Regions from separate parts of the Streptomyces sp. NPDC028928 genome, predicted to be linked through region 2. Evidence: riboswitches for the same ligand, from Rfam matches in the RefSeq annotation. Region 2 holds a riboswitch; each other region holds the start of a gene.
What was found. Region 2 has a riboswitch for cobalamin ahead of ACZ4U1_RS37530 (CbtB domain-containing protein). Riboswitches for the same ligand answer to the same signal wherever they lie in the genome.

Region 1: linked by a shared signal. The riboswitch ahead of nicT (Nickel transporter NicT) and the one ahead of ACZ4U1_RS37530 (CbtB domain-containing protein) in region 2 are both predicted to bind cobalamin.
Region 3: linked by a shared signal. The riboswitch ahead of ACZ4U1_RS39415 (cobalamin biosynthesis protein) and the one ahead of ACZ4U1_RS37530 (CbtB domain-containing protein) in region 2 are both predicted to bind cobalamin.

What each region holds. Positions count from the first base shown of each region.
Region 1 is NZ_JBVHVI010000008.1:384,499-387,749, forward strand. Features, by position in the region: gene ACZ4U1_RS21590 (nucleoside hydrolase) at 1-425, shown strand, start outside; gene nicT (Nickel transporter NicT) at 422-1,504, opposite strand; cobalamin riboswitch at 1,533-1,717, opposite strand; gene ACZ4U1_RS21600 (glycoside hydrolase family 13 protein) at 1,914-3,251, shown strand, end outside.
Region 2 is NZ_JBVHVI010000023.1:1,803-5,053, reverse strand. Features, by position in the region: gene ACZ4U1_RS37540 (hypothetical protein) at 1-228, opposite strand, end outside; gene ACZ4U1_RS37535 (CbtA family protein) at 315-1,067, opposite strand; gene ACZ4U1_RS37530 (CbtB domain-containing protein) at 1,090-1,311, opposite strand; cobalamin riboswitch at 1,348-1,469, opposite strand; gene ACZ4U1_RS37525 ((2Fe-2S) ferredoxin domain-containing protein) at 1,591-1,968, opposite strand; gene ACZ4U1_RS37520 (superoxide dismutase) at 2,142-2,789, opposite strand; gene ACZ4U1_RS37515 (antibiotic biosynthesis monooxygenase family protein) at 3,077-3,251, shown strand, end outside.
Region 3 is NZ_JBVHVI010000027.1:23,562-26,812, forward strand. Features, by position in the region: gene ACZ4U1_RS39410 (cobyric acid synthase) at 1-229, opposite strand, end outside; gene ACZ4U1_RS39415 (cobalamin biosynthesis protein) at 226-1,170, opposite strand; cobalamin riboswitch at 1,283-1,424, opposite strand; gene ACZ4U1_RS39420 (hypothetical protein) at 1,553-1,780, opposite strand; gene ACZ4U1_RS39425 (inorganic phosphate transporter) at 1,815-3,071, opposite strand; gene ACZ4U1_RS39430 (lysozyme) at 3,215-3,251, opposite strand, start outside.

The DNA of each region.
Region 1 (3,251 bases), on a different contig from region 2:
TCACGGCCGGGGTGCCGATCACGATGTACGGCCTGGACGTCTTCCGGCAGGTCATCGTGGACAGTGACGAGGTGCACCGGCTGCGGACGAGCAGCGAGCCCGGCACCCGCCTGGCCGGTGAACTCCTCGCCCACCGGCCGGCCCACCAGGGCGAGCCGCCGGAGGCCGAGGAGGCGGGCGGCCTCGGCGACGCGGGCGCGGTGTGCGCGGTCGCCGACCCGCAGGGCATCACCACCAGCCTCCTCCCGGTCGAGGTCTCCCTCGCCCCCGGCCCGACCCGCGGCCAGACCATCGTCGACCGCCGGCCCCGGCTGGGCGAGTCGGAGATCCACGAGGGCGGCCGCGAACGGGCGCTGGTCGACGTGGCGTTGGAGGTCGACGTCGACCGGTACGTGAAGCTGTACCTGGAGACGGTGGAACGCTAGTCGGCGGGCGTGGCGGGGGCCGACCAGCGTTCCTCCACGCGGGCCAGTCGCCAGTACGTCAGCGCCGCCGCCCACACCACCACGAACAGGCCGACGATGAGGTAGCCGACGTTGTCGAGGTCGAGGCCGGCGATCCAGCCGGTCACGGCGTCGTGCAGGGCGAACTTCTCGTGCAGGACGCCGACCAGTTCGATGGTGCCGATGAAGAAGGCGACGGCGATGGACAGGCCGGTGATGGCGAGGTTGTAGAAGACCTTGCGGACGGGGTTGGCGAACGCCCACTGGTAGGCGAAGTTCATGAACGTGCCGTCCAGGGTGTCGAACAGGCTCATCCCGGCCGCGAAGAGGAGGGGCAGGCAGAGCACCGCGTACCAGGGCAGGCCGGCTGCCGCGCCGGAGCCCGCCATCACCATCAGCGTGACCTCGGTGGCCGTGTCGAAGCCGAGGCCGAAGAGGAAGCCCAGCGGGTACATCTGGCCGGGGCGGGAGACGGACCTGGTGAGGCGGCCGAGGATCCGGTTCATGAAGCCCCGTGAGTCCAGGTGCTGTTCCAGCTCCTGCTCGTCGTACGCGCCCGCGCGCATCGCCCGGAACACCTTCAGGATGCCCACCAGGGCGACCAGGTTCAGGGCGGCGATGAGGTAGAGGAACGTGCCGGAGATCGTCGTACCGAGGAAGCCGAGCACCTGGTGGGTGGTGGAGCCCTCGTTCATCACCTTGCCGGCCAGCGAGGTGCCGCCCGCGATCAGCAGCGCCAGCAGGACGACGACGCTGGAGTGGCCGAGCGCGAACCAGAAGCCCACCGACACCGGCCGCTTGCCGTCGGCCATCAGCTTGCGGGTGGTGTTGTCGATGGCGGCGATGTGGTCGGCGTCGAAGGCGTGCCGCATGCCGAGGGTGTAGGCGGTGATGCCGAGGCCGACACCGAAGACGTCGGTGCCGACCTTGTAGTGCCGGGGGGCGACGAGGAGGTAGAGGATCCCGAAGGCCACGACGTGCAGGGCGACGATCACCGCCATCAGGCCCGCCGTCTTGACGGTGTCCTCGCGTCGCCAGCGGAAGGTTGCGGCATCGGCCATCGGTTCATGCTCCAGCACCTCGTGGATCACTTCATGAGCTGCCGTGGCCGGTCTCCTGGCTTACGGGTGCCGCGTCCGCCGTCCCTGCCTTCCCGGTCGTAGGACCAGTGGCCCGGCGGTGTGCCGGACGGAACGGGAACTCCCCGATCACAGTGGCGAGGGCCGCGTCGACCTTGCATCGACTTCCCGAGCACCACGGCCCGCCCACCGTAGAGGGGCACGCGGTTTCCCGCATAGCTGCGCACCCGCGCAGGTATCCAAGATCACAGGCGGTCCCCGCCACCGGTGACGCGCGGACACAGGGCCTGTTGGGGCACTGCACGGCCTGACCACCCGCGAAAAGGTTGCCTTTCCGGGCAAGGTGGACAGATACAGATTCCGTACTGTCGTCCGTCCCAGGGGAGCCCGTATGGCAGACCACTCGCCGGACCTCTCACCCAGAAACCCCGACTGGTGGCGCCAGGCCGTCATCTACCAGGTCTATCCGCGCAGTTTCGCCGACGCCGACGGAGACGGCCTCGGCGACCTCAGGGGCATCGCCCAGCGGCTGGGCCACCTCGCCACGCTCGGCGTGGACGCCCTGTGGCTGAGCCCCTTCTACCCCTCCGAACTCGCCGACGGCGGCTACGACGTCATCGACCCCCGCGGGGTCGACGAACGCCTCGGCACCCTGGACGACTTCGACGCCCTGGTCGCCGAGGCGCACCGGCTCGGCCTCAAGGTCGTCGTGGACATCGTCCCCAACCACACCTCCCACCTGCACCCCTGGTTCCAGGAGGCGTTGCGCGCCGGACCCGGCTCCGCCGCCCGGGACCGGTACGTCTTCCGGCCCGGCCGCGGTGCGCACGGCGAACTCCCGCCCACCGACTGGCAGTCAGTGTTCGGCGGCAGCGCCTGGCGGCGGGTGCCCGACGGGGAGTGGTACCTCCACCTCTTCGCCCCCGAACAGCCCGACCTCAACTGGGACAACGAGGAGGTCCGCGCCGACTTCCGCACCACCCTGCGGTTCTGGTCCGACCGGGGCGTGGACGGCTTCCGCGTCGACGTCGCCCACGGCCTGGCCAAGGACCTCACCGAGCCGCTGCGGGACGTCGGCGACATCGGCGCGACCGGCGAGGACGCGCTGCCCCTGGTCCCGCCGGGCAGCCACCCGTACTGGGACCGGGACGAGGTCCACGAGATCTACCGCGACTGGCGCAAGATCTTCGACGCCTACACCCCGCCGCGCATGGCCGTCGCCGAGGCCTGGGTGCCGGGCGCCCGCCGCGCCCTGTACGCCCGGCCCGACGAACTCGGCCAGGCCTTCAACTTCGAGTACCTGGAGGCACGCTGGGACGCCGAGGAACTGCGGGACGTCATCACCGGCTCGCTGGCCACGGCCCGGGCGGCCGGGGCCTCCGCCACCTGGGTGCTGTCCAACCACGACGTCGTACGCCACGCCTCCCGGCTGATGCTGCCGGCCGGCACCGATCCGGCCGCCTGGCTGCTCGCCGACGGCGCGGCGCCCGCGGTCGACACGGCGGCCGGGCTGCGCCGGGCCCGGGCCGCGACCCTGCTGATGCTGGCGCTGCCCGGCTCGGCCTACCTCTACCAGGGTGAGGAACTCGGCCTGCCCGAGGTCGCCGACCTGCCCGCCGAGGTGCTCCAGGACCCGATCTGGGAGCAGACCGGCCATGTCCGCAAGGGCCGCGACGGCTGCCGGGTGCCGCTGCCGTGGACGACGACCGGACCCAGTTACGGCTTCGGG
Region 2 (3,251 bases):
CCGCTGGGCCTCTTCGCGGCAGGCGTCCCCGCGGGTGTCTATCAGCGTCTGAAGGTCGCGCAGGAGCCGTTCGGTGCGCTTCGCCTGCTGGGCGAGGACCCGCACCCGGGCGCTCTGGCCTCCGATCTGCCGTCGGCTGGCGACCAGCCGCTCGTACTCCTCCGGGGTGAGGGCGACCGCTTCGCGGCCGCCGAGGGTGATGCGGCGCGGCTGGGGGTGTCTGGCCACTCGGTTCCTCCGCTGATCGCCGGTGTCCGGGGAACGCCAGAGGGCCCCCGGATGGTTCCGGAGGGCCCTCTGTTGTCCGGAAGGAGTCAGCGCGCGGCCGGGACCGCTCCCCTCCTCGCGGCCGGCTCCGGCCTCGGGTTCACCAGCCGCTCCGCCAACTCGCCGAAAGCGAGGCCGAATCCGCCCCACAGGACGGCCTGGACGGCCAGCGCGGACAGGCGGAACCGCCACAGCAGGGTGGCCGGGAGGTCGCTCGGCACCTCGTTGACGACCGGGAGGAACGCGTAGGCGAGGCCGATGACGACGGCGAACGCGGCCACCGCGGCCACGGTCGCCCACCAGGTGCCCAGGACGGGTGCCAGGCGCTTGCCGAGGAGGGTGGCGCCGACCGCCAGCAGGACGCCGAGCAGCATCATCAGGAAGTACAGGGTGGTCCGCTTGCCGATGGTGTCGGGGTCGCCGACCGACGGCGGGTTGGCCGGGTACTTCAGGAACGGCACGACGTACACGGTGAGCAGCGCGCAGCCCGACAGCAGCAGCGCGGTCGCCCGCGGGCCGAAGCGGCCGACCCGGCCGAGCGCGAAGCAGAAGGCGAGTGCGGCGATGCCGCCGAAGGCGACCCCGTAGACTAGGACGCCGGTGGCGAGTCCCGCGGTGGACTGCAAGGAGCGCGAGACGACTTCCACCTCGTGCTCGTGGGCGTGGGCGTCCTCGAAGCCGATCGCCTTGTCGACGTTCGGTTCACCGAGGAAGTAGGCCGCGATCAGGGCGAGCACGCCGGCCGCGAGGCCGGCGAGCATGCCCCGTACGAGAAGGTTCCGTACGGTTGCGGAATTCATGAGTGAGCGGAGTCCCCTCGCGTCAGTGGCAGGGGAAACCGAGCAGATGGCGGGCGTCGTGCACCCATTCGTGGACGTCCGTGCCGTTGAACACGGAGGTGGCGCCCTGCTCGGCGCCGACGAAGTAGAGCAGGACCAGCATCAGGATGCCGAAGAAGACCGCCCAGGGAGCTACCGCCTTCAGCGGCAGCTTGGCGGGGACGGCGGGAGTGGTGGCTGTCGGCTGGGCGACGGTCTGCGCCATGGCAGAACCTCCTCTGGGAGTTCGCGTCCCATCTCGGTGGTGCACAGGACGACGGCCACGGGTCTGACTCACGAACACCCTTGCGGGTGGCGCATACAGTGGCGCGACCGTGCCGGATTCCCACCGGCTTCCGTCGTACCGTCGTCGATATCGCAGAGACCGTACCGCGCGACCGGCCTCCGGCCAAGACCGCCTCCGGCCGGGTGATCTTCCTCTCGTGCCGGACGGAGGACTGCCGGGAAAGGCGTGCCTGCCGGGGAAGGCGTGTCCGCCCCAGGCTCAGGGTTCCCCGTGCCGGCGCGGGGGCGTGAAGGCGTACAGGTCGAGGATGTCCGGGCGCGGTGCCACGCCGGGGCCGCCGGCGCGCACCCAGCCGACGATGTCCTCGGTCGCCTCCGGGTCGTTGACGAGCCCCAGCCAGACGGGCCGCGCGCCGGCGGCCCGGCCGGCCGTGGAGGGCTGTACGACGATGACGTTGGCCTGGTCGCACACGTCGAGGCAGTCGGAGATGCGCACGGGCACCTCCGCCCGCAACCGCGCGGTCTGCGCCGCGTGGTCGCCGGTCACCTTGGGGCTGCCGCAGCAGCAGTCCCGGCACACGACGACCCGGCAGGGCACCGGTGCGCCCGCTGTCCCGTCCGTCGGCCTTTCGGACACGCCCACCCATCCCCTCCCCGGCAGATCCGGGCGATCCGGAAGGTCCAGGAGACCCCGGGATACCCGGGGGACCCGGGAGATCCGCCCCGCCGTCTCCTCACGTCGCGGTCATCATGTCATCCCCGGGTGACACCCCCGTCACCCGGACCCACCGTACGGAAGGGGCTACGGCGTCACGGCGCGAGCAGCAGCACGTTCGCGCGGGACTTGGCGGCCTCGTGACGGCGGGCTACGTCCTGCCAGTTGACGACCTGCCACATCGCCTCGATGAAGTCCACCTTCTGGTTGCGGTACTGCAGGTAGAAGGCGTGCTCCCAGGCGTCGAAGACCAGGATCGGGGTGGCGCCCTGGCCGACGTTGCCCTGGTGGTCGTAGACCTGCTCCACGATCAGGCGCCCGCTCAGCGGTTCGTGGGCGAGCACGCCCCAGCCCGAACCCTGGGTGGTGGCCGCGGCCTTGGACAGCTGGGTCTTGAAAGCGGCGAAGGAGCCGAAGGACTCCTTGATCGCCTCGGCCAGCTCGCCCACACCGTCGGCGGCCAGGGGCTCGCCGCCGCCCTCCTTCGGGCCGGTCATGTTCTGCCAGTAGATGCTGTGCAGGATGTGCCCGGAGAGGTGGAAGGCCAGGTTCTTCTCCAGCCCGTTGACGGAGCCCCACGCCTCCTTCTCCCGCGCCTCGGCGAGCTGCTCCAGGGTGTCGTTCGCGCCCTTCACGTAGGCCGCGTGGTGCTTGTCGTGATGCAGCTCGATGATCTCCGGGCTGATGACCGGCGCGAGCGCCGAGTAGTCGTAGGGAAGCTCCGGGAGCGTGTACAGCGCCATGTCCAACGTCCTCCGACATTATTGCGAATGACTTGCAGGTGCACGTTAACAGCAGGAGATTCTGACTGCCGATCAGCCCTTGGTCCTAGGACCCGCCTCGCCCCCCGACACCCCGGTCGGTCGCGGATCACTCTCACGAGGGATGGGCGCCGTCACCCGAAATGAGTAATGACGGAGCGTGTATCCCTTGTCCCCACTGGGTCGTCCCCCGTTCGGAGTTGCAGCCGTACGAGGGACATGAGTCCGTTGGTGTCGTGTCCTTCCGGCTCTCACCACAGGAGGAGACAGTGGGCACCAACGACAAGGGCCAGACGGCCGACAAGCTGAGCGTCGTTTTCGCGGTCCGTGTGATCGAGGGCGGCGAGCAAGGGTTCCTGGACCTGTACGAGCACCTTCGGAAGTCCGTGGCCAGCACCCCCGGCCACATCGTCGAGCGGCTCGGCGAGCCCGTGGACGACTCCC
Region 3 (3,251 bases), on a different contig from region 2:
CCGGGTTCATCAGCGCGGTCGGCTCGAGCCGGCAGGCCTGCGCCTGCATCGCCTGAGCCCGCCCGATCTCCGCGCCCTCGCGCGTGACGAACGAGTTCAACGACATGTTCTGCGCCTTGAACGGCGCGACCTTGACACCCTGGCGTACCAGCCAGCGGCAGATGCCGGCCGTCACGACGCTCTTGCCGGCGTCGGAGGTGGTGCCGGCGACGAGGAGACCACCGTTCACTTCCCGCGTCCTTTCAGGAGCCGGCGTGCGGCGAGCGTGCCGGCGAGGGCGAGCAGGCCGACACGGCGGGAGAGCCGTACGGCCCGGTCGATGTCGGTGACCCGGACCGGCCGTCCGGCGGCGCCGTTGAGCACGGGCCGGTGTTCGGTACGGCCGCCGTAGGAGAGCGTCCCGCCCAGGCGTACGCCGAGCGCACCCGCGAAGGAGGCCTCCACGGGACCGGCGTTGGGGCTCGGGTGCTTGCGCGCGTCGGCCTTCCAGGCGCGCAGGGCACCCCGCGGATCCGGTCCGGCCGCGGCGGCGAGCACGGCGGTCAGCCGGGCCCCCGGCCAGCCGGCGACGTCGTCGAGGCGGGCGGAGGCCCAGCCGAAGCGCCGCAGACGGGGGGACTTGTGACCCACCATCGCGTCCAGGGTGTTGACCGCCCGGAACCCGAGGAGCCCCGGGACCCCGGCCACGGCACCCCAGACGAGGGCGCCGACCACGGCGTCCGAGGTGTTCTCGGCGACCGACTCGACCACGGCCCGGGCGATACCGTCGGCGTCCAGCGCCTGCGGGTCCCGGCCGCACAGATGGGGCAGCCGGGCCCGGGCGGCCTCGACGTCCCCGGCCTCGAGGGCGCGTCCGATGGTGCGGGCCTCGCGGGCGAGCGAGGTGCCGCCGACCACGGCCCAGGTGGCGGCGGCGGTCAGCGCCACGGAGGCGGTGCGGGAGGGGCGTACGGCACGCGCGGCGAATGCGCCGAGAGCGACGGCGCCACCGGCGCACACGGCGGTGTGCAGGGCGCCCCAGCCGCGGTGGTCGTGCCACAACGCGCCTTCCACGGCCCCGGCCGCCCGGCCGAACGCGGCGACCGGGTGCCCGCGGCGGGGATCGCCGAGGAGCAGGTCACCGAGGACGCCGGCGGCGGCGCCGTACGCGTATGTGCGATCGGCACCCATCGGCTCAGCCGGCCGTGGGCGCAGGAACGGGCCCGGTAGGCCTGGTGCTGGTCCTCGATCGGCAGCCGAGCATGGCGATATGTGTCCTCACTCAGGGTGTCCGCGCCCTGGTTCGACGTGAATCGGCGGTGAGAGTTCCTGGCTCCCGGGGGGTTCTTCCCCGGTGACAGTGGCGGGACCGCGCCGGATTCGCACCGGCTTCCTCTCCTGCCGCCGTACATGGCCTGGGCAGTCCACCACGCGCCCGGAACGGCCGTCAACTTGCCTTTGACCTGCGTGGGGAGAGTGTGCCGATCCCCACACCGTGGGGTGTGCGGGGTCTGCCGGAGTACGGCAGAGGCTCCCCCGCGCGACACGCGCGGGGGAGCCTCTGTGGGTGTGGTCAGGCCTTGGCCACGATCAGGTTGATGCCGTACGCCACCGCCGCCGCGCAGGCCGCGAAGCAGAGGTAGGCGCCGGTGACGGCGAGGGCGGCGGAGCCACCCTGTGCCACGGCCTTCTCGCGCCGGTTCAGGCCCGCGATGCCGAGGGTGAACAGGGTCACCAGGGCCACGGTGACCCCGAGGCTGACGCCGAAGACGGAGCCGAGGGCCGCCCAGTCGATCTTCATGGGGATGCTTCCTTCAGTAACCGTGTGCTCGGGGTCAGACCGCGGCGGCCGGCGGGGTGGCCGGGGCGGCGGCGGGGGCCGGCTCGGTGGCCGGGGCGGGGATGGTGGCCGTCAGGTCCTCGGTGATCGTGCCCGCGGGCGGCGGGGTCACGGCGGCGATGGCGGCGGTGACGACACCGACGGGCTCCGTGGTCTCCTCGACCACGTTGGTGTGGTCGACGACCTCGCGGCGGGAGATCTTCCAGATCGCGGCGGACGCGGCGACCAGGAAGACGGCGACGACGGCGGTGCCCCAGTCACCCAGGTCGGTGACGGCCTCGGCGCCCGCGCCGACCAGCGCGGCGGCCGGGAGGGTGAGCGCCCAGGCGATGAACATGCGGGTCGCGGTGGACCAGCGGACCACACCGCCCTTGCGGCCCAGGCCCGCGCCCATCACCGAGCCGGAGACGACATGCGTGGTGGAGAGGGAGAAGCCGAGGTGGGAGGAGGCCAGGATGGCGGTCGCGGCGCTGGTCTGCGCGGCGAAGCCCTGGCGCGGCTCCAGGTCGGTCAGCCCCTTGCCCATGGTGCGGATGATGCGCCAGCCGCCGATGTAGGTGCCGAGCGCGATGGCCAGGCCGGCGGAGAGGATCACCCAGGTGGGAGGGTTCGAGCCGGGGGCGATCGAGCCGCCCGCGACGAGGGCCAGGGTGATGATGCCCATCGTCTTCTGGGCGTCGTTGGTGCCGTGCGCGAGGGAGACCAGGCCGGCGGAGGCGATCTGGCCGGCGCGGTAGCCCTTGCGGGTGGCCTCGCCGTCGGCGGTGCCGCCGATGCCGTAGGAGAACCGGGTGGCCAGCAGCGAGGCGAGGCCCGCCACGACCGGCGCGGCGACGGCCGGGAGCAGCACCTTGGTGACCAGGACGTCACCGTGGACGGCGCCGAAGCCGGCGGAGGCGACGGTGGCGCCGACCAGGCCGCCCATCAGGGCGTGCGAGGAGCTGGAGGGCAGGCCCACCAGCCAGGTCAGCAGGTTCCAGAGGATCGCGCCGACCAGGGCGGCGAAGATGACCTCGGGACGGATGCCGGTCTCGTCGACGAGACCCTTGGAGATCGTGTTCGCGACCTCCACGGAGAGGAAGGCGCCCACAAGGTTGAGGACGGCGGACATGGTCACCGCGATCTTCGGCTTCAGGGCGCCTGTGGAGATGGTGGTGGCCATCGCGTTCGCGGTGTCGTGGAAACCGTTCGTGAAATCGAACGCGAGAGCGGTTACCACCACTATCGCGAGGATCAGCGAGAAGCTTTCCATTTACCCAGGCAATCGTTCGAGGTCATTGGCTGGACGAACGTAGGCAACCTGGGTGAACGGAAGATGAACTGAGGCGGGCGTGAGGGTGTCAGTAACGCGCGTACGAGACTCCGCTTTGCTCTCTCGGCCCAGGCGCCCCTTGGCTAGCGGCCCCGGGCCAGGATCCGCAGCCGGCTCAGG